4 regions of the Streptomyces sp. NPDC093149 genome follow, and region 1 is predicted to be linked to each of the others. Evidence: riboswitches for the same ligand, from Rfam matches in the RefSeq annotation. Region 1 holds a riboswitch; each other region holds the start of a gene.
What was found. A riboswitch is a leader RNA that binds a small molecule or an ion and turns the genes downstream of it on or off. The one in region 1 is predicted to bind cyclic di-AMP.
Positions count from the first base shown of each region.

Region 1 (5,425 bases):
CCCCCTCGGTGAAGCTGTCGCCAATCGCCGCGTACGACCCGATGACACCATGTCGGTTGATGACGCCACGTTGATTATTTCTCGAATCGTCTGCCACAAACGCTTATCCTGCACCGCCGAATGTGACCTACGCGACCGTAATAAGGGGTTGACGGGTGGTGAGATAGACCACCCGGTCAGGTTTCGGTAAAGAGGGAATAAGACCGACCGACACATGGGGGGGTGGAAGAAGAAGCGCGGCTGGGTGCGTGCGGCTGCAAGGCGGAGGAGGGAGGCAACGCGGAGGGGGCCCCTCCCATGCCTTTCGGGCTATGGGGGAGTTGTCGACCGACGACAACGCCGCAAATGCGCGTGCCCAGCCGCGCGACGCCGCCTCCCATGTGCCGGTCGGTCTGAGCAGAAGGGGTGGTGCGCCGCCGCGCACCACCCCTTCTGTGTGGCTCGGGTCACCCCCAGGTCCTTTCGCCCGGATCACGCCGGTCTCGCGTGCCCGGCACGCCGATCCGGCCCGATCCGGACGAAGGACGCCGGTTGTTCAACTGCCCGGCTGCTCGGCTCAGACGTAGATGCCGTGCGAAGCCAGGAAGGCGATCGGGTCGATGTCCGAACCGTACGCCGGGCCCGTGCGGACCTCGAAGTGCAGGTGCGGTCCGGTGGCGTTGCCGGTGGCGCCGGAGAGGCCGACCTGCTGACCGGTGCTCACGGACTGGCCCGCCGACACGGAGATCGAGGACAGGTGACCGTACTGCGAGTAGTGGCCGTCGGCGTGCTTGATGACGACCTGGTTGCCGTACGCGCCACCCCAGCCGGCGGTGACGACCGTGCCGGAGGTGATGGCCTTCACGCTGGTACCGGTGAAGACGGGGAAGTCGATCCCGGTGTGGCTGCCGCTGGACCAGTTGGAGCCGGAGGCGCGGTAACCGGTGGTGTGGTTGCCGGGGACCGGGTGGACGTAGCCGGAGCTGCTGCGCTGGGCGGCCGGGGCGGAGGTCTTGGACTCCTTGGCCGGGGCGGACTTGGCCGGGGCGGACTTCTCCACGACCGACGAGGGAACCGAGGGGGCCTTCGAGGGGAGGGCCGATCCCGCACCGGCGCCGGTGGCCGCGTCGTCGGCCGACGCCTTGCCGCCGAGCGTCAGCTTCATGCCCGGGAAGATCAGGCCGGGGTCGTCACCGACGACCTCACGGTTGTCCTGGTACAGCTTCTGCCAGCCGCCCTCGATCTTGTGCTCGGCGGCGATCTTCGACAGGTAGTCGCCGGAGACGACGGAGTAGGTCGTGGTGGCGGGCTGCTGCTGCGCGACCGGCCGGGCCGGGGCGGCGTGCGCGGCAACGGAGGCGGACTGCGCGGCGGCGGCCGGGGCGGCCTGTTCCGCGGCGTGGGCACCGGTGGCGCCGAGCAGCGGCAGCGCGATGACGGCGCCACCGGCGCCTGCGGCGACGACACCACGGGCGATGACGCTGGACTTCGTACGACGATGCTTACCCGATATGGGCATGGGGTGTTTCCTCTCCGGCGCCTGCGAGGTGAGCTGTCGGGTTCGGGCTGGAGATGCCCGGCCGCGCCGAGCGCGACTTCACCCCGAGCCGGCCGGATTTCTCCGATCGGCGGCCTACCTGGTTCCCCCGCTCCTGCCACACGATGAGTGGGTGCGAATTCCGGGCGGCGGCAGGATTAGGCGGTCCGACCGGATTGACGGCGACCGTAAGCGAGTCGGGACGGCGAGAACAAGCCACCGGTTCCGCACCGGAATCCGCGCCGTGAATTCGGCGCGGAATTCCGGTCACACTCCGTGGATCAAGGATCTTGAATTTCCGCGCCGCGCACGGAATACCCGACCACCCCGTCGGCACACACCGTCACGGATATGATCCCGCTCACGAGAGGACGGCCATCTACCCGACAAACAGTGCGAGTTCGTACGAAATCTGCGCATTACGGACATGGCATGTTCATCGCTCGCGCCGCAGCCTCAGGACCCCCGCGTCGAGATCCCCACGAAGCCCGGTGTGCAGCCCCTGGTGCAGCAGCACCGAGCCGTGGTGCACCGCCCCGGTGTCCAGGCAGGTGTACGTCGCCGCGGGGTCGAGCCCGCGCAGCCTGAGGGCCGGGGGGCGCTCCCCGTACCTCTGCGCCTCCAGCCACATCAGGACCACGCTCTCCTCCCCGTGGACGTACTGGACCGCACCGAGTCCGCCCCGCGGGGCGCGCAGCCGGTACAGGGAGCCGTGCTGCACCACCGACCGGATCTCCTTGTAGAGACCCACCCAGTCCCGCGCCTCGGCGAGTTCCCCCTCACTCCATTCGGTGAGGTCCCCGCCGATCCCGAGCACACCGGCCATCGCGCTCACGAAGCGGAAGCGCAACGAGCTGACCCGGTCGTTGAGCTGGACGTTCGGACTGTCGGTGACCCAGGCGGCCATCACCCGGGCCGGATGGATCTGGCCGAAGCCCTCCTGGATGGCGAGGCGGTCGAGCGGGTCGGTGTTGTCGGAGGTCCATACCTGGTCCGTACGGGACAGAATCCCCAGATCGATCCGGCCGCCGCCGCCCGAGCAGGACTCGAAGGCGACCGAGGGGTGCGCGGCCCGGAGTCGGTCGATCAGCTCGTAGAGGGCGTGCACATGCTCGATCCAGAGCTTCTGCGGATACTCCTCGCCGGGCCAGCCCGCATCCGTGAAGGAGCGGTTGAAGTCCCATTTCACATAGTCGACGGGCGCACTGGAGAGCAGCGTGTCCAATTGCCCGTAGAGATGTTCCCGCACATCGGTGCGGGCCAGATTGAGCACCAGCTGATTACGGAACTCGGTACGGGTCCGGCCGGGGAAGTGCTGCACCCAGTCCGGGTGTGCACGATAGAGATCGCTGTCGGCATTGACCATTTCCGGCTCGACCCAGATGCCGAACTGCATACCGAGACGGTGCACTTCGTCGGCGAGCGGCTTCAGCCCGCCGGGGAAGCGGTCCGGATTCGGCGTCCAGTCCCCGAGCCCCGCCCGGTCACTGGTGCGCCGGCCGAACCACGCGTCGTCCACGACGAACAGCTCGACCCCCATCGCGGCGGCCCGCTCGGCGAGGGCGCGCTGCTGCTCCTGCGAGATGTCGAAGCCGGTCGCCTCCCAGGAGTTGTAGAGCACCGGCCGCAGACTCTCGGCGTCCGGGATCACATGGGCCAACTGCCAGGCGTGCCAGGCCCGGCTCGCCCCGCCGAACCCCTCCGCGCTCCACAGCCCGGCGAAGACGGGTGTGACGTAGGACTCCCCCGGTCCGAGCAGCAGCAGCCCGGAGTCGTCGTAGCCCGCACCGCCGGTGATCTGCACGAGCCCGTCGGGGAGCCGCTGCACGGAGATCCGCCACGACCCGGACCAGCCGAGCGCGCATCCGTACACCTCCCCGCTCTCCTCGGTCGCCGCCCCGTCGGCATCGAGTGCGACCCACGGCAGGTACTGGTGGCCCGTATGGCCACGCCTGCTGGAGATGACGCTTTCGCCGTACGTCAGCTCCGCCCGTGCGAGCCGGGACTCCGCCGCCCAGCGGCCGTGCAGTCGGCTCAGCCGCCAGCCGTCGCGGGCGGGCAGCGCCCAGGCGGCGGCATCGGCGCGCAGCAGTTCCAGCGGCGGGCCGTCGGGGCCGGCGTGGGCGACGGTGGCCCAGCGCTCGATCACATCGGAGTCGTTCCGCATCCGGTAGTGCAGCGTGAGCGCGAGCCGGTGCACGGAGTCGGTGAAGCCGATGCGGAGTTCGTCCCCGTCCACCACGGCATCGGCAAAGGCCCACTCCGTGCCACGGACCTCGGAGGTGCGCACCGAGAGAGCCGGGCGGACGAACCGCGGGCCGCCCTCCACGGGGTACTCCTCACGGCCGTCGAGCCAGGACTCGAACCCCCTGGCCGGTGGTTCCGGCGCCGATGCCAGGGCCTCGGCCGCGGCAAGGGAGATCCGCGGCCCCCAGTGGAGATGGATCAGTTCGTCCCGCTCGGTGATGCGCAGTGCGTAGCTGCTGCTCGCCCCCGTGAGCAGCCAGGTCCGGCCCTTGTCGCCAGTCTCGATCATCACTCCCCCACATTCCAACACTTCCGCACATCATCGACCGTCGTCGGGCAGACGGGCAACGGTCTCGCGACGAATTCACCGGACGGATTCACCACCGGAGCAAGGAGGTTCACGAGGTATCGACAAGGAATGGCCGAGATGATTGCCTGAGGAATCAATGTCGTATCGTCGCGGAAGTGGCCTTGTCGGCGACTCGCGTCGACGCCAGACACCCCAGGAGTCCCTGTGACGCAGCAGTTGCCGCAGATCCCGTCGACGGAACCCGAACTGGCGGGTGTCCGCAATTTCCGCGATGTGGGCGGACTGCCCACCGCTGACGGCCGGCGGGTGCGGTACGGACGGCTCTTCCGCAGTGGTCACCTCGCGCACGCCACCGCCGAGGACGCCGCGTTTCTCGGCGGTCTCGGTCTGCACACCGTCTTCGACTTCCGCAACGCCGCCGACCACCGGCTCGACGGCCTGGACGTGGAACTGCCGGGCGTACGCAACGTGAGCATCCCGCTCTCCGACCCCGCCGACGGCGCCGAGTTCTGGCAGATGGTCCGCGACGGCGATCTCGACCAGCTGCGTTCGGTCCTCGGCGACGGCAAGGGCACGAACCGGATGATCGCCTCGTACCGCTCGATCATCCTGGACCGCACCGCCGAACACAGCCGGGTGCTGCACGCCCTGGCCGAGGACAGCGTTCCGGCGTTGATGCACTGCGCGGCGGGCAAGGACCGGGCCGGTCTGTCGATCGCGGTGTCGCTGCTGGCGGTCGGCGTCGAGCGCGAGGCCATCGAGGCCGACTACCTCAAGTCCAACGACGCCCACCGCCGCTACCGGGTGCACCGCGGCGACACCTCGGCGAACGGCATGTCGCCCGAGGTGATGGAGCTGCTCAATCCCCTCTTCGGCGCCCACGCCGCCTATCTGGACGCGGCCTTCGCGACCATCGAGGAGACCTGGGGCAGCACCGACCGCTATCTCTCCGAGGGGCTGAAGATGGCCCCCGAGACCCGTGAGCGGCTGCACGAGCAGCTCCTCGACGAGGCGTAGCCCGACCGCCCCTCGCGGTGGTCAGCCCTTGCCGGCCACCGCGAAGAGCAGGTAGAGGAAGGCCGCGAAGATGTGTCCGGCGATGAGGTAGGCGAACAGCCGGATGACCACACCGCGCGGGAACTTCCGCTCCTGGGCCTCGTAGTTCTTCCTGGACCCGAGCGGGTCGAAGTTCTCTGAATCGGACATGACAGTCCTCTCTGGCGACCGGACGGACCGGTCTCAGCGACGGTGGATACCGCTGCCGAGGCACAGCTCGGCGGCGGGGCTCTGCAGCAGGGTGTGGACGAAGAGCAGCTCGGCACCGTCACGGTCGACGGCCGTGATCCGGTGCG
Region 1 covers NZ_JBIVON010000015.1:4,050-9,474, reverse strand. The annotation lists gene ACIQCZ_RS33445 (SGNH/GDSL hydrolase family protein) at 1-97, opposite strand, end outside; gene ACIQCZ_RS33440 (peptidoglycan DD-metalloendopeptidase family protein) at 557-1,498, opposite strand; cyclic di-AMP (ydaO/yuaA leader) riboswitch at 1,502-1,662, opposite strand; gene ACIQCZ_RS33435 (alpha-galactosidase) at 1,953-4,052, opposite strand; gene ACIQCZ_RS33430 (tyrosine-protein phosphatase) at 4,278-5,090, shown strand; gene ACIQCZ_RS33425 (DUF6126 family protein) at 5,112-5,279, opposite strand; gene ACIQCZ_RS33420 (helix-turn-helix domain-containing protein) at 5,313-5,425, opposite strand, start outside.

Region 2 (5,425 bases), on a different contig from region 1:
GCGATGACCGGGGGCACGATCATCACGACCAGCAGGGAGAGCACGAAGACGAGCCACCCGGCCAGCCGTCCCGCCATGGTCGACACCATGGCGTACTCGCCGCCCGCGCTCGGAATGAGGGTGCCGAGCTCCGAGTAGCAGAAGGCGACCGCGATACAGAGCAGTGAGCCGATGGCGATAGTGAGGGCGGTGTATGTGCCGAGGCTGGAGAACAGGTCCGGAACGACCACGAAGAGGGTCGAGGCGGGCGTCACGCAGGACAGCGTGAGCAGTGTCCCGCCCACGACGCCGATGGAACGCTTGAGCTTCTGTGGGGTGGGGCCGGTCGCCGGCGCGAGCGCCTGGGGAGCGCTGAGCGTTTCGGTCATCGTGCGATTCCGATCAACAGGTGCGGTGTCTGAGCACGGGAGCGGTATCGCCTCCAGACGAGGACGTGGTGAGTGGTTTCATCGCTCCCAGCGCGACATGCAATCCTGACGAGTTCCGCAGGTCAAGAGCTGTTCACCTTCGGAATTCGTTGTTTCGGAAGCAGGATCCGACTGTTTGGCGTTAAGAGTGCGTCAATCTGTTGGGGATCGGCGGGTACGGGAACCGCAGCCGGATCCCGGGGAAAGTTTTGCCCGTTTCGCATTCCGGAAGGGTGGGGCGCCGCGATGCCGGGGTGCCGCGGGTCGCGCATCCACCGCCTTGGTGCCAGCCTGGGTACATGGCTTGGGCGTCATGGACGACTCGCGGTGTGTTCTCCGGGCACGGTGGCGTGCTCACGGAAGAGGTCGGCGTCCTGTCCGGGGATCTGACGGTTCACACGACCTGGGCCGATGACATGGCCCAGGTGACTGTGCAGTACACAGGGGCGATCGACTGGTTCACCATGTCGGGCAGTCCGGTGCCGTGCTGCTCGGAGGACGACAGCCGGCGTCTGCACGACGCGGTGGTGCGGTCCGTTCGGGAGGGGGAAGCGGCCACGGTGCCCAGACCGCCGCCCCGGAGTTCGAAACGGCCCACGGAGAGCGCCCAGGAGTGACGCGCCCTAGGATCCTCCGCATGAGCGGAGCGTTCAGCGGCTGGACAGAGCAGGCATTCGAGTTGCTTCTGCGGTTGGAGGGCGCACCTTCGCGGGAAGCGCGCGAGGAACTCCGGAAGGACCGGGAACGCCTCGTCCGGCAGCCCATGATCGCGTTGCTGAACGATGTGGCGGACGCGGACCGGGCGTACGAGGACTTCTCCGTCTGGGGTTTCCGCAAGGATCCGTGGTGGTGGCAGCATCAAGCGGCGGAGATCCGGATCGCGCGCAATGTCCGGATCGGCCTGCGTTTCGATCTCGACGGGCTCCGGATCAACGGTGGCTGGGACTATCCGGATCCGGGGCAGATCCCGTTGTTCCGTACGGCAGTTGCCGCGCGGGAGAGCGGACCGGAGCTGGTGCGCGCCGTCGAGGCCCTGGAGGCGCGAGGGTACGAGATCACCGGTGACGTCATGAAGCGCGTACCGCGTGGTCACGACGCCGGTCATCCGCGCGCCGCTCTCCTTCGGCACCGCTCGGTATCCGCTGCCCGCCCCCTCGGCGGGGACTGCGCACAGCACACGGCTGCGCTGGTCGACTCCGTGCTCGTGGCGGCGGAGGAATTGGCACCCCTGCTGTCCTGGCTCGCCCGCCACGTGACCGTTCCGGGCCCCTGCCAGCCTGCCACGTGACGTCGTCGCCGTGTGCGGCTCCGGCCGACGAACCGCCGAAAGGCGGTCCCTGACCGGTGGGTGATCCGTTGCCGGGAGAAGTCCCGGCCTCTCGCCACCCGTCGGCCCTGAACCGCCTTTCGGTGCGGCTGTGCGTCAGTACGCCCCAAAGACGTTGTCGATCGAGCCGTACCTGTCGGCGGCGTAGTTGCACGCTGCGGTGATGTTGGCGACCGGGTCGTAGCTGTCCATGGACGTGCCGGGCACGTGGTAGGCACGGAACGTCGGGTCGATGATCTGCAGAAGGCCCTTGGAGGGCGTTCCCTTGGCGGCGTTCGAGTCCCAGTTGTTGATGGCCAGCGGGTTGCCGGAGGACTCACGCATGATGTTGCGGTGGATGCCGTCGTAGCTGCCGGGGATGCCGTGCTGGGCCATGACGGCCAGCGCCTCCCTGATCCAGCCGTCCAGATTGTTCGCGTACGTCGCGGGCTTTGCCGCCGACGTGGTCGCGGCCGATACAGCGGCGGTTTTCGCGGTGGTCGCGGCGGGGGTGGCTGCCCCGATTGTCAGCGTCATGCCCGGGACAATCAGTCCGGGATTGTCGCCGACGACCTCTCGATTGTCCGCGTACAGCTTCTGCCAGCCACCGCTGAGGGAATGCGCCTTCGCGATCTTGGCAAGGGTGTCGCCGGCGATCACGGAATACGTTGCGGGCGCAGCCTTCTGCGCGGAGACCTCCTTGGCGGTGGCGGTCTTCGACGTCACGGCCTTGGAGGCGGTGGCGGCCTGCGCCGGCGCGGCGGAGGCGAAGCCGACACCCACCAGCGGAAGTACGAGGGCGACTCCGCCGGTGGCCGCGGCGATGAAGCCACGGGTCAGCGAAGTGGACTTGCGACGATCGTGCTTACCCGTTATGGACATGCTGAATTCCTCTCCGTCGCCTGCGAGGTGAGCTGTCGGGTTCGGACTGGAGATGTCCGGCCGCACGCGAATGCGACTTCACCCCGAGCCGTTCCGGATACCGGACCGGCGGCTTACCTGGGTCCCCCGCTCCTGCCGTAGACGAGATGGGTCGGATTCTCGGACGGCGGCAGGATTTGGCGTTCCGTCCGGATTGACGGTGACCGTAGGCGAGAAACGCCGAAAGGAACAAGCCCTCATTTCTGGATCACATTTCATTTGCAAGATCGATCAATGGAATTCGCAGTAATCCACCTCACACCGTGCGGCTGAATTCCCTTGCGCAGAAGGGAAGCGCACCGGTCGCCGAGACCCTCGAACCCTTGAACGTGACTCGCACCACGAAGTCGCAAAAGGGACATTTCTTTCGACATCCAAATGGTGCAGCAGGTGGAGAAAGCCTCTTTATTGACGAAGTTATTAATTTTTTGCAAATCGGTCATACGGTGACATTTGACTTCTTGCTCGCAGGGGCTTCGCCCCTGCGCACCGCTCGGCGGACCGACCGCGTCCGGAACGGCCCCGTCACCTCGGGGCTTTGCCTTTCGTCCTGCGGCTCGTTATCGTTCCAAGCGGCCCTGTTGTCTCCGATAGAGGTGGACGTTGCGCATCTGAGGTTCGCGAACATCGCGCCGTACGGCTCGTGCCGTACGCCCCCGTCACGCAGTAGCAGTGATTCCCCCTGCCCGTGACCCCGCGTGGATGCGACCTCGGTGCCTCAGCAGTCCTTCGACCTTCCGGACCGCCGCACCCTCCTTCTCGGCACGGTCGCTGCGTGGTGCTCGCATACGAAGCCCCCCTTCACCACGCTTGCGACTGCGAGGATCACCATGGCGACACCCACTGCCCCCAGCGCTTCGCTCACCTGCTCCGCTCTGTCCTTCCAGTGGCCGGACGGCACGACCGTCCTCGACGGCCTCTCGCTCAGCATCGGCCGGGGCCGTACCGGACTCGTCGGTACCAACGGCGCGGGCAAGTCCACCCTGCTGCGACTGCTGGCCGGGCGGCTGCGCCCCTCCCAGGGATCGGTGGCGGTCGGCGGCAGCCTCGCCTACCTGCCGCAGAACATCACCCTCGACACGACGCTGCGTGTGGACGCGGCCCTCGGCATCGCCGAGCGGCGCGACGCGCTGCGCGCCATCGAAGCCGGGGACGTGGACGAGAGGCACTTCGAGACGATCGGCGACGACTGGGACGTCGAGGAACGGGCCGTGGCGACCCTGGGCTCCCTGGGACTCGGCAGCATCGAACTGGACCGCACCGTGGCCCAGTTGTCCGGGGGCGAGACCGTTCTCCTGCGCCTGGCCGCACTGCTGCTGGAACGTCCCGACGTCCTTCTGCTGGACGAGCCGACCAACAACCTCGATGTGCTCGCCCGGCGCAGGCTCTACGAGGCCGTCGACAACTGGCGCTCCGGCGTGCTGGTCGTGGTCAGCCACGACCTCGAACTGCTGGAGCGCGTCGACCGCATCGCCGAACTCCGGTCCGGTTCCGTGAACTGGTACGGCGGTGGCTGGTCGGCCTACCAGGAAGCCCTGAGCATCGAACAGGAGGCCGCCGGAAGGATGTTGCGCGCCGCGGAGGCGGATGTCCGCCGCCAGAAGCGCGAGCTGGAGGAAACCGAGGTGAAGCTGGCACGACGTCGGCGTCAGGGCAGGAAGACGGAGGCCGACGGGGGGCTCCCGAAGATCCTCGCCGGCCGCCGGAAGCGGTCCGCGCAGGAGTCCGCGGGAAGGCTTCGCGGCCTCCAGGAGGATCGGCTCAGCGAGGCACGCGACCGCCATGAGGAAGCCGCGGACGCGATCCGTGACGATGCCGAGATCCGTGTGAGCCTCCCCCGCACCGCTGTTCCCACCGGCCGCACCGTGCTGAGCCTGCACGAACTGCGCCCCCGGTTCGGCAGACTGCAGCAGGGCGACCTCCATGTGCACGGGCCCGAGCGGATCGCACTCGTCGGGCGCAACGGTGCCGGCAAGACGACACTGATGCGCACCCTCACCGGCGAGCTCGCTCCGCTGTCCGGCGAGGCCAGGACGCACGTACCACTGCGATTCCTTCCGCAGCGGCTGGATGTGCTGGACGACGAGCTCAGCGTCGCGGCGAACGTGGCCCGGATGGCTCCCGGAGTCACCGACAACCACATCCGCTCCCAGCTGGCACGCTTCCTGTTCCAGGGCAAGCGCGCGGAACAGCCGGCGGGCACCCTCTCCGGCGGAGAGCGTTTCCGTGCCGCGCTCGCCGCGGCGATGCTCGCCGCACCGGCCCCGCAGCTGCTGATGCTGGACGAGCCGACCAACAACCTCGACATCGCCAGCGTGCGGCAGCTGACCGGCGCACTTGCGTCCTACGAGGGTGCGTTGCTGATCGCGAGCCACGACCTGCCGTTCCTCGAATCGGTCGGCATCACCCGCTGGCTGGTCCTCGGGGAGGAGCTCCAGGACACCACCGCGGAGGAGGTGGGCGACCTGCTCGCGGCGTCGGAAGCGGGCTGAACAGTCAGAGCCTGTCGGATGGCTCCGAGGAACACGCACGGAAGAGGGTGCGGGCCGCGTGAGGCCGAGGCCCGCACCCCCGGCAGGGGTCAGAGCCTGGCGATGATCTTGTTCATCTTCTCGATCTCGGCCGTCTGGGCGGTGATGACGGCATCGGCGAGCTTCTTCGCGTCGGCGTTGGCGCCCTTCTTCCGCTCGGTCTCGGCCATGGTGACCGCGCCCTCGTGATGGCCGATCATGAGCTGGGCGAACTTCTTGTCGAAGTCCTTGCCCTTGGCTGCCTCGAGGCCGCTCATGTC
Region 2 covers NZ_JBIVON010000008.1:334,142-339,566, forward strand. The annotation lists gene ACIQCZ_RS24985 (APC family permease) at 1-368, opposite strand, end outside; gene ACIQCZ_RS24990 (hypothetical protein) at 707-1,024, shown strand; gene ACIQCZ_RS24995 (DUF2461 family protein) at 1,045-1,695, shown strand; gene ACIQCZ_RS25000 (transglycosylase SLT domain-containing protein) at 1,831-2,595, opposite strand; cyclic di-AMP (ydaO/yuaA leader) riboswitch at 2,600-2,759, opposite strand; gene ACIQCZ_RS25005 (ABC-F family ATP-binding cassette domain-containing protein) at 3,465-5,126, shown strand; gene ACIQCZ_RS25010 (DUF305 domain-containing protein) at 5,216-5,425, opposite strand, start outside.
Region 2: another riboswitch for cyclic di-AMP. It lies ahead of ACIQCZ_RS25000 (transglycosylase SLT domain-containing protein); the one in region 1 lies ahead of ACIQCZ_RS33440 (peptidoglycan DD-metalloendopeptidase family protein).

Region 3 (5,425 bases), on a different contig from region 1:
TCACCATGTCGGGGTCGTCCAGCTCCTCGTGTTTCTTGGTCATCACGGAGTCGATCAGGTCCGGCACCTGCGCGGCGATCATGATCCACGCATCCCGCTCCAGCTCGATGTACCGCTCCCCGACGCCGAGACCGCGCAGTCGGTCGAGGTAGCCCACGACGCTCTGCGGAAGCGCCAGGTGCTCTCCGGCGGCGAGCCGGGCGAGCCGGCTGCGGGTGTTCTGCAGCCGCCGGATCTCGGCGCGCAGATCCTTGTCGATCTCCTGGACACCGCCGGTGAAATCCTCCGGGTCGGCATCGAGGAGTTCCTGCACCCTGGCCAGCGGCACGCCCGCATCAGCCAGGGTGCGGATCCGGATCAGTCGCACGACCGCGGCGGCATCGTAGATCCGGTACCCGGACCGGTCGCGCTCGGGCTCGGGCAGCAGCCCGACCTTGTGGTAATGGCGTACCGCCCGCACCGTCACCCCGGCGTACGCCGCAAGCTGGCTGATGGTGAGCATGGGTCTCAGACTGCCTCAGGCGATCTTCCGGCGATAGGCGGCCATCGCGAAGACGTACGCCACGACGAGGATGCCGACGCACCAGGCGAGGGCGGTCCAGATGTCGTCGCCGACCGCCCGCTGGGCGAACAGGCCGCGGATCGTGTTGACGATCGACGTCACCGGCTGGTTCTCGGCGAACCAGCGCACCGGGCCGGGCATCGTCTTTGTGGGCACGAACGCCGAGCTGACGAACGGCAGGAAGATGAGCGGGTAGGCGAACGCGCCCGCTCCCTCGACCGACGATGCGGAGAGCCCGGGGATCACGGCGAGCCAGGTCAGCGCCAGGGTGAACAAGAGCAGGATGCCTGCGACCGCAAGCCATGCCGACACTCCTGCCCCCGAGCGGAAGCCCATGAGCACAGCGACGCCCACGACGAGCACGAGCGCGATCAGGTTGGCGACCAGAGAGGTGACGACATGCGCCCACAGCACACCTGACCGCGCGATCGGCATGGACTGGAATCGCTCGAAGATCCCGCTCTTCACATCGGTGAACAGCCGGTATGCCGTGTAGGAGATGCCCGACGCGATGGTCATGAGCAGGATGCCGGGCAGCATGTAGTTCACGTACGAAACCGACCCGGTATCAATGGCGCCGCCGAACACGTAGACGAACATCAGCATCATGGCGACCGGCGTGATGGCGGTCGTGATGATGGTGTCCATGCTGCGTGTGACATGGCGCAGGGTCCGCCCCGTGAGCGCGGCAGTGTCACTGAAGAAGTACGCGGTCATCCTTGTCCCCCAGTTGTCGTGCCGGTGGTGTCGCTCTTGTCGCCGTTGCCGATGACCGCGAGGAAGATCTCCTCCAGGGTCGGCTGCTTCTCGACGTACTCGACCTTGGCAGGCGGGAAGAGTTGCTTGAGCTCGGCGAGGGTGCCGTTCACGATGATCCGACCCTGGTGGAGGATTGCTATCCGGTCGGCCAGTTGCTCGGCCTCGTCCAGATACTGCGTGGTGAGCAGCACCGTCGTTCCATGGCCGGCGAGCTCCTTGACCGCATCCCACACCTCAATGCGCGCCTCGGGATCGAGCCCGGCCGTCGGCTCGTCCAGGAAGATCACCGACGGATTCCCGATGAGGCTCATCGCGATGTCCAGCCGACGGCGCATCCCGCCGGAATACGTGGACACCTGCCGCGTGCCGGATTCGGTCAGCGAGAAGCGCCTCAGCAGGTCATCCGCGACAGTGCCCGGGTCGTTGAGGTGGCGCAGTCGGGCGACGAGTACGAGGTTCTCCCGACCGCTGAGGATCTCGTCGACGGCCGCGAACTGCCCGGTGAGGCTGATGGACTCCCGCACCTTCGCCGGTTGCGTGGCGACGTCGAAGTCTTGGACGCCGGCTGTCCCCGCGTCGGCCTTCAGGAGCGTGGCGAGGATCCTCACGGTCGTGGTCTTGCCCGCCCCGTTGGAGCCGAGCAGGGCGAAGATGTCGCCCTGTGTCACGTCGAAGTCCACGCCGCGCAGCACTTCGAGCTTCCCGTACGACTTCTCCAGACCCCGCACGCGAATCGCCGGACCGGCGATCGATTGGGTCACCATGGTCATCTGCCTCCTTCGCGGAGCTTTCCAGTCGGCTGTGAGGAAGCTCCTGCCGGAAGGATGGAGGGTTGACCCAGCGTCAAGGTCAAGCCGGCCCCGACCACGGCATCCCGATCGCTGGCGCCGGTGCGCGCTCGCACCTGGTCCAGCTTTCGGAGTCGGGGTCCGTCACGGGCCGGATCGTAGGAGCAGCACCGGCTACAACGAGTGGAGAACCCCGAAACCGCCCTGCCGGACGATCTGCACGGCAGCCTGCCGCCCGGACCAGCACCGAGTACAACAGAGGGCTGTTGCCGGGGAGTCGGTTCGCTGGGGCGATGCGGAGATCCGTGCCGCAGGGCGGGTTGTCACCGCGGCGGGTGATACGGATTCCTGCCGGATGGGGGCGGGTGCGGCCCGAGAGCAGGCGGCGTGGCCGGCAGCCGCAACCGGGACACGTGTCGTGCACTCTACGGAGCGATTCTCAGCGTTCTGTCGCAGACGACAAGTCGACGACAGAACGCTGAGAATCCGACAGGTCTGAAGCAGCCTTACAAGCGAAGAGCGGGCCTAAGGGCTGACCCGTAATCCCCGGCGGGCGCACGACGACAGCTATGGCACCTCGCCGCGTTGTCGGAACGTCCACATACATCCAGTACGCGCAAGCCCCTCCGCCTTGCGATGCACCGCATCCGACGCCGCGCGCTGATCCACCGCGGATCACGGCCCAGCCCTTAGGCCGGCCGCACGCTGCCGTAGATCGGCATGTAGTAGATCGACTCCTCGCGTACGTTCGCGCCCGGCTTCGGCGCGTGGATCATCATTCCGTCGCCCTTGTAGATGCCGACGTGGCTGATGTCGTCGTAGAAGAAGACGAGATCGCCCGGACGCAGATCCGCCGTGGCGACCTTGGTGCCGATCTTCACCTGGTCCCAGGTGGTGCGCGGGATGTCGACTCCCGCGGCCTTCCACGCGGCCTGGGTGAGTCCGGAGCAGTCGTACGAGGACGGGCCCGTCGCGCCCCAGACGTACGGCTTGCCCAGCTGGGCCCTGGCGAAGGCGAGGACCTTCTCCGCCTTGGTGGTGGCGCTGCTGTCCGAGCCGGTCCCGGCTCCCGCCCCCGTACCGCTGCCGGATCCCGCCGCCTTCGCGGCCTCCTCGGCCTTGCGGTCCGCCTCCGCCTTGGCGGCGGCCTGCTGCCGCGCCAGTTCCTCCGCCTTGCGCTCGGCCTCCGCCTCCTTCTTCCGCTCCAGCGCCGCGAGCCGCGCCTTCTCCTCGGCGGTCAGCTTCGACAGCATCGTCCGCGCCTCGCCCAGCTTCTGCTGGACGTTCTGCTTGCTGGTGCGCAGCGTGGCCTGCGTCGTGGTCAGCGTCTCCAGGCTGCGCACCGCTTCGGCGCGCTTCTTCGAGGCCTTCGCCTGCTGGGCGCGGAAGTCCGTGACCGCCTTCTGCTGCTGAGCGGTCATCCGGTTCATCAGCTGGCTCTGGTCGAAGTACGACTGGGGGTCGTCGGCCAGGAAGAATGTGGCGCTCGGCGTGAGGGACCCGGTGCGGTACTGCGCGGCCGCGTAGGCGCCGAGCGTTCTGCGGGCCTCATTGAGTTCGTCGGCGCGCTTCGCCACGTCGTCCAGGAGAGCGTCCACCTCGGCGCGCTGGGCGGCGGAGGCCTCCTTCGCCTGGTTGTACCGCTGGGTCGCGGTGCCCGCCTCCCGGTAGAGGTCGTCGACCTTCTTCTGGACGTCCTCGATGCCGGGCTTCGGAGCGGGGGCCGCCGTGGCGCTCTGCGTGGAGAGCAGGGTCACGGACGCCAGCGCGGCCGTCGTGAGACCGACGGCCGGTGTGGTGGTGCGCACCCGGGTACGCGGTTTGCGATGCGATGCCAAGACGGCATCTCCTTCCGTGGACCGCCTGCCGGGTCAGCTGTCGGGTTCGGGCGGAACGGGAGGCTGCCCTACGGTCCGAGTGGGGGATAAGGACCGATTCACCCCGGTGACGCGTATGGGTCCCCGGCTCCGGACGTCCGTGAGGGCAGCCCGGATTCGGCGCGGGAGCCCGCTCGGCGTGGTTCGCCTCAGGGGGTACGGGCCACCCGGTCGAGCACCGTAGCCAACCCGTGGTGCCGCTGTGAAGGTCGATGTTCGATATGCCCGATACGTTTTCGTGACCTCTGTGGGGCGGGGGTGGCGAGCGTGGCCGCGGCCCGGAATCCCTTACGGGGCGTGGATGTCCGCTCTCTTTGCGTGCCCGGCGGGCGGATGCGGTGCGCCGAGCGGCAGTCACATGTCGGTGCGGCGACCCGAGGGCTGTCCCGCGGTCCCTGGTGGATCAGCACGCGGCGCCGGATGCGGTGCGTCGCAAGGCGGAGGGACGTCCGCATACTGGATGCATGCGGACGTTGCGGCGACGCGGCGAGGCGTCGTAGCTGTCGTCGTTCGCCCGCCGGGGATCACGGGACAGCCCTTAGACTCGACAAGCGATGAGCAGCCTCTTTGACGACAGCTTCCTGGCCGGCCTCCAGCACTCGGAGGAAGAGCCCCCGCCGCCCCCCGAGGACTCCGCACCTGAAGCGGTGCCGGAGGGCCTCTTCGAGGGCGTCTTCGACGGGCCCCCGCCGCCCAGGGACGCGTACTACCGTGACGGCGCGCACCGCCCCGTCGTCGACTCCGCGGCGCTCCTCGACGGGCTGAACACCGAACAGCGCGCCGCGGTGGTCCATGCCGGCTCCCCCCTGCTCATCGTCGCCGGGGCGGGCTCCGGCAAGACCCGGGTGCTGACCCACCGGATCGCCCACCTCCTCGCCGAGCGCGGGGTGCACCCCGGCCAGATCCTGGCGATCACCTTCACCAACAAGGCCGCGGGCGAGATGAAGGAGCGCGTCGAACAGCTCGTCGGACCGCGCGCCAACGCCATGTGGGTCATGACCTTCCACAGCGCGTGCGTACGCATCCTGCGCCGCGAGTCGAAGAAGCTCGGCTTCACCTCGTCGTTCTCGATCTACGACGCCGCCGACTCCAAGCGGCTGATGGCCCTGGTCTGCCGCGATCTCGACCTCGACCCGAAGCGCTTCCCGCCGAAGTCGTTCACGGCCAAGGTCTCCAACCTGAAGAACGAACTGATCGACGAGGAGACCTTCGCCGGCCAGGCCGCGGACGGTTTCGAGAAGACCCTCGCCCAGGCCTACGCGATGTACCAGTCCCGGCTGCGCGAGGCCAACGCGCTGGACTTCGACGACATCATCATGACGACGGTCCACCTGCTGCAGGCGTTCCCCGACGTCGCCGAGCACTACCGCCGCCGCTTCCGGCACGTCCTGGTCGACGAGTACCAGGACACCAACCACGCCCAGTACACCCTCGTACGC
Region 3 covers NZ_JBIVON010000001.1:626,601-632,025, forward strand. The annotation lists gene ACIQCZ_RS03065 (MerR family transcriptional regulator) at 1-502, opposite strand, end outside; gene ACIQCZ_RS03070 (ABC transporter permease) at 518-1,279, opposite strand; gene ACIQCZ_RS03075 (ABC transporter ATP-binding protein) at 1,276-2,085, opposite strand; gene ACIQCZ_RS03080 (NlpC/P60 family protein) at 2,799-3,947, opposite strand; cyclic di-AMP (ydaO/yuaA leader) riboswitch at 3,954-4,119, opposite strand; gene pcrA (DNA helicase PcrA) at 4,541-5,425, shown strand, end outside.
Region 3: another riboswitch for cyclic di-AMP. It lies ahead of ACIQCZ_RS03080 (NlpC/P60 family protein); the one in region 1 lies ahead of ACIQCZ_RS33440 (peptidoglycan DD-metalloendopeptidase family protein).

Region 4 (5,425 bases), on a different contig from region 1:
CGCCCTGCCGACGGCCCGGCCGGTGACCCCGGCGATCACCCCGCCGCCTGCCCCGCCGGTGCGCCCGAGCTCTTCACCTGGGAGTTCGCCACCGATCCGTATCCGGCCTACGCCTGGCTGCGCGAGCACAGCCCGGTGCACCGCACCGCGCTGCCCAGCGGCGTCGAGGCGTGGCTCGTGACCCGGTACGTGGACGCCCGGCAGGCGCTCGCCGACAGCCGGCTCTCCAAGAACCCGGCGCACCACGCCGAGCCGGCGCACGCCAAGGGGAAGACGGGCATCCCGGGCGAGCGCAAGGCGGAGCTGATGACGCATCTGCTGAACATCGACCCGCCCGACCACACCCGGCTGCGCCGCCTCGTCTCCAAGGCCTTCACCCCGCGCCGGGTCGCCGCGTTCGCGCCGCGCGTGCAGGAACTGACGGACCGCCTCATCGACCGCTTCATCGCGGAGGGGAAGGCGGACCTCATCCACGACTTCGCGTTCCCGCTCCCCATCTACGCGATCTGTGATCTGCTCGGCGTGCCGCGCGAGGACCAGGACGACTTCCGGGACTGGGCGGGCATGATGATCCGCCACGGCGGCGGCCCGCGCGGCGGGGTGGCCAGGTCGGTGAAGAAGATGCGCGGCTATCTCGCCGAGCTGATCCACCGCAAGCGGGAGAACCCGGGGGACGATCTGATCTCGGGGTTGATCAGGGCCAGCGACCACGGAGAGCACCTCACCGAGAACGAGGCCGCGGCCATGGCCTTCATCCTCCTCTTCGCCGGCTTCGAGACGACGGTCAATCTCATCGGCAACGGGGTGTACGCCCTGCTGCGCGACCCCGTGCAGCGCGAGCGGCTGCATCTCTCCCTCGATGCGGGGGAGAGCGATCTGCTGGAGACCGGCATCGAGGAACTGCTGCGGTACGACGGCCCGGTGGAGCTGGCGACCTGGCGGTTCGCCACCGAGCCGCTGACACTCGGCGGGCAGGACATCGCGGCCGGTGACCCCGTGCTCGTCGTGCTCGCCGCCGCCGACCGCGACCCGGAACGCTTCGAGAACCCCGACACGCTCGACCTTGCACGGCGTGACAATCAGCACCTCGGATACGGGCACGGCATCCACTACTGCCTGGGGGCACCACTCGCCCGGCTGGAGGGACAGACCGCGCTCGCCACGCTCCTGAGGCGCCTTCCGGACCTGCGGCTTGCGGTGGAACCTGCCGATTTGCGGTGGCGTGGCGGACTCATCATGCGCGGACTGCGCACGTTGCCGGTGGAGTTCGAGCCCGGGGTCCCCACGACAGAAGGTGACGCTCTGTCAACTCTGTGACTTTCACGTGATCTGTGCTGCATCGACTTGTGACACGCGTTCGAGTCCCGCTAGGTTCACCGTTCGACTCACCAGTCACTCGTCAGTCACACGGAAGGCAACCTCATGGGCTCCGCGAACGGCAGACACCGTCGCCCTCGTCAGGCACCCGCCATCGTCGTCGCCGCGGGCGTGACCGGCTCGGCCATCGCCATCCCGCTGCTCGGCGCGGCCGGCGCGCACGCGGCCGATGCCACGACCTGGGACCGGGTGGCCGAGTGCGAGAGCGGCGGCACGTGGAGCGCCGACCTCGGCAATGGCTCCTACGGCGGCCTGCAGTTCTCGCCGGAGACCTGGAAGGCGTACGGCGGCGAGTCGTACGCCCCGCGTGCCGACCTCGCCAGCCGCGCGCAGCAGATAGCCGTGGCCCAGAAGGTCCTGGCCGACAAGGGTCCGCAGGCGTGGCCCAGCTGTGCGGTCATCTCCGGTCTCGCGGCGGACGGGGCACTGCCGGGTGTCGATCCGGGGATCGCGCCCCCCGGTGAGCCGACGAACGGCGCGGAGCCGGCTGACGGCAAGTCGGCCACCCCCTCCCATGCCGCCGCGCCGTCGGACAAGGCCGGCGGCGCCTCGGGTGTCCAGGGCAAGTCGGCAGGCAAGTCGGCAGGCAAGTCGGCGGGCAAGTCGGCGGGCAAGAAGGGCCACTCCGCGAAGCCTTCGGCCACCGAGTCGGCCGCCCCGTCCTCGGGCCCGTCCGACGATGCATCCGATTCGCCCCGTACATCCGACTCGTCCAATGGTGTGAGCGGCAAGCACCGCGGCGCCCCGGCGCCCGAGGAGGGCCCGGACGCGAACGGTGGCGTCGACCGCGAGTCGGGTCGCCATGCCTCCCGTGGCGGCGGTGACGCCCGCGACGCGGGCGCGTCGGCTGTCGACGGCACGTACGCCGTCCGTTCCGGTGACAACCTCTGGGCGATTGCTGACGCACAGAAGGTTCCCGGCGGCTGGCCCGCCCTCTATGAGGCCAACAAGGGGACGGTCGGCTCCGATCCGGACCTCATCCTCCCTGGCCAGAGCCTCCGTCTCGATGTGAAGGCCGACTGAGGGCAGTCTGAAAATCGGCTAATAGAGCCTCAAAAACTGGGGTAGTTCAGGGGCCTATGTCCGCTTATGTGTAAGTGAGACATGGGTCTCTTTGCGTCAACTGGCGTGTCGCGCCTGGGGAGCCCTTCCGTATCGCCTCCGACCTGCGGAAACGATGGTTCCTCAGATGCAAGTAAGGGCTGATTGTCCGATGTGTCCGTCGTTGAATGTGGGGGTTGCCTGTGTTTACGGTCGGAACCGCTCGCACCGCGGGCCCCGTCGATCGTCACGCCGAATCCTGCCGTCGGTCGAAGGGAACAGACGCGTAAAGCGCCGTAGGCAGGAGCGGGGGACCCAGGTAGGCGCCGGCCCGATCGCCGAAAGGCGGATCAGGGACGGCTTGGGGTGAAGTCGCGTGCTAGGACGTGCGACCGGGCAACTCACTTGGCCCGAACCCGACAGCTCACCTCGTAGGCGTCGGTGAGGAGAAGTTCCATGCTGTTTTCCAGCAAGGGCAAGCACCGCCGCCCGTCCAAGGCCATCCGTGTCGCCACGCTCGCCGGTGTCGCCGGTACCGCCGTCGCCGTCCCGCTGATGGGTGCGACCGGTGCCTCCGCAGCCTCCGTCGCGACCTGGGACGCCGTCGCGCAGTGCGAGTCCGGTGGCAACTGGTCCATCAACACCGGCAACGGCTACTACGGCGGTCTGCAGTTCTCGCAGTCCAGCTGGGCCGCAGCCGGCGGTACGCAGTACGCCCCCCGTGCCGACCTGGCCACCAAGGCTCAGCAGATCGCCACCGCCGAGAAGCTCCTCGCCATGCAGGGCCCGGGTGCCTGGGGCTGCGCCGCCGCCGGCAACCTGCGCAACGACGGTGTGGACCCGGGCGTCGACACCGGCTCCTCCTCGAAGACCGGCTCCGGTGCCACGCAGCAGCAGAGCGCCCCGGCCGCGCCCAAGCAGCAGTCGCAGCCGGCCCAGCCGAAGAAGGCCGAGCGCACCGAGGCCCCCGCCACCAACCGCTCGGACCGTTCCGCCGCCCCGCAGGCCGAGTCGAAGAAGACCGTCACCACCCCGACCGGCGAGAAGGTCAAGAAGGGTGACGGCGAGTACAAGGTCGTCGCCGGCGACTCCCTGAGCCAGATCGCCGCCGACCACAAGGTCAAGGGTGGCTGGCAGCGCCTGTTCGAGCTGAACAAGGACATCGTCAAGGACGCCGACCTGATCTACCCGGGTCAGCAGCTGCACCTGACGAAGTAGTCCGGGACCTCTCCTCCCTGAGCACCCCGGCCCGGCGCGCATTCCCCCGTACGCGCCGGGCCGGGGTTTCCGTGTGGCCCCCTGCTTCTGCGGGGCGCGCCACCTGTGCGTGTTCGGCGGCTCCGTCCCGGCGGGGCGCGTCGTCCCCGTATCGCGTCCGTGCGGGCGGGCCCGTCTCGCGTCCGTATGGGCGGGGCCGGTCCGCGTGGGGCGGGTCCCGGGGGTGGCCCCTGCGGTGCGTGATCGTTCAACTTCTGTAGTTACTGGCCAGTAAAATTCTGGCTGTTTGCCCCGCAATACTCGCTCTTGGGTCCTTTTTCGTCCCAGGGGACGGGCGGTCGTCCGACTGAGCGGGCCGGGCCGGTTAGGCTCTTGTCGCAAGGCCAAAGTGACCCTGCACAACCAGTGTCATATCCCAGAAGGAGATGCCTCGTGCCGTCCATCGACGTCGTCGTAGCCCGGGAAATCCTCGACTCCCGGGGGAACCCCACGGTCGAGGTCGAGGTTGGCCTCGACGACGGCAGCACGGGCCGTGCTGCCGTGCCGTCCGGCGCCTCCACCGGTGCGTTCGAGGCCATCGAGCTTCGCGACGGTGACCCCAACCGCTACCAGGGCAAGGGCGTGGAGAAGGCCGTCCTCGCCGTGATCGAGCAGATCGGCCCGGAGCTCGTGGGTTACGACGCGACCGAGCAGCGGCTGATCGACCAGGCGATGTTCGACCTGGACGCCACGGAGAACAAGGGCTCGCTCGGCGCGAACGCCATCCTCGGCGTCTCGCTGGCCGTCGCCCACGCCGCCTCCGAGGCCTCGGACCTGCCGCTGTTCCGCTACCTCGGCGGCCCGAACGCGCACCTGCTGCCCGTTCCGATGATGAACATCCTCAACGGTGGGTCGCACGCCGACTCCAACGTGGACATCCAGGAGTTCATGATCGCCCCGATCGGCGCGGAGTCCTTCTCCGAGGCCCTGCGCTGGGGCGCCGAGGTCTACCACACGCTGAAGAAGGTCCTGAAGACCAAGGGTCTTTCGACCGGTCTCGGCGACGAGGGCGGCTTCGCGCCGAACCTGGAGTCGAACCGCGCCGCCCTGGACCTCATCGTCGAGGCCATCAAGGAAGCCGGCTACGTCCCGGGCAAGGACATCGCGCTCGCGCTCGACGTCGCCGCCTCGGAGTTCTACAAGGACGGCAAGTACGAGTTCGAGGGCAAGTCCCGCTCCGCCGCCGAGATGACCGAGTACTACGAGGAGCTCGTCTCCGCGTACCCGCTGGTCTCCATCGAGGACCCGCTGTACGAGGACGACTGGGCCGGCTGGAAGGTCATCACCGACAAGCTCGGCACCAAGGTGCAGATCGTCGGCGACGACCTGTTCGTCACCAACCCGGAGCGCCTGGCCCGCGGCATCGAGGAGGGCTCCGCCAACGCCCTGCTCGTCAAGGTCAACCAGATCGGCTCGCTGACCGAGACGCTGGACGCCGTCGAGCTGGCCCAGCGCAACGGCTTCAAGTGCATGATGTCCCACCGCTCCGGCGAGACCGAGGACGTCACCATCGCCGACCTCGCCGTCGCGGTGAACTGCGGCCAGATCAAGACCGGCGCCCCGGCCCGCTCGGACCGCGTCGCCAAGTACAACCAGCTGCTGCGCATCGAGGAGATCCTCGACGACGCCGCGGTGTACGCGGGCCGCTCGGCGTTCCCGCGGTTCCGCTCCGAGAGCTGACCGGCTCAGCACTCCGAGAACCGATCGGCACAGCGCTCCGCGAGCACGACGAGCGCGACGCTCCGCGAAT
Region 4 covers NZ_JBIVON010000006.1:93,757-99,181, reverse strand. The annotation lists gene ACIQCZ_RS19660 (cytochrome P450) at 1-1,317, shown strand, start outside; gene ACIQCZ_RS19655 (transglycosylase family protein) at 1,423-2,400, shown strand; cyclic di-AMP (ydaO/yuaA leader) riboswitch at 2,701-2,871, shown strand; gene ACIQCZ_RS19650 (transglycosylase family protein) at 2,875-3,636, shown strand; gene eno (phosphopyruvate hydratase) at 4,069-5,355, shown strand.
Region 4: another riboswitch for cyclic di-AMP. It lies ahead of ACIQCZ_RS19650 (transglycosylase family protein); the one in region 1 lies ahead of ACIQCZ_RS33440 (peptidoglycan DD-metalloendopeptidase family protein).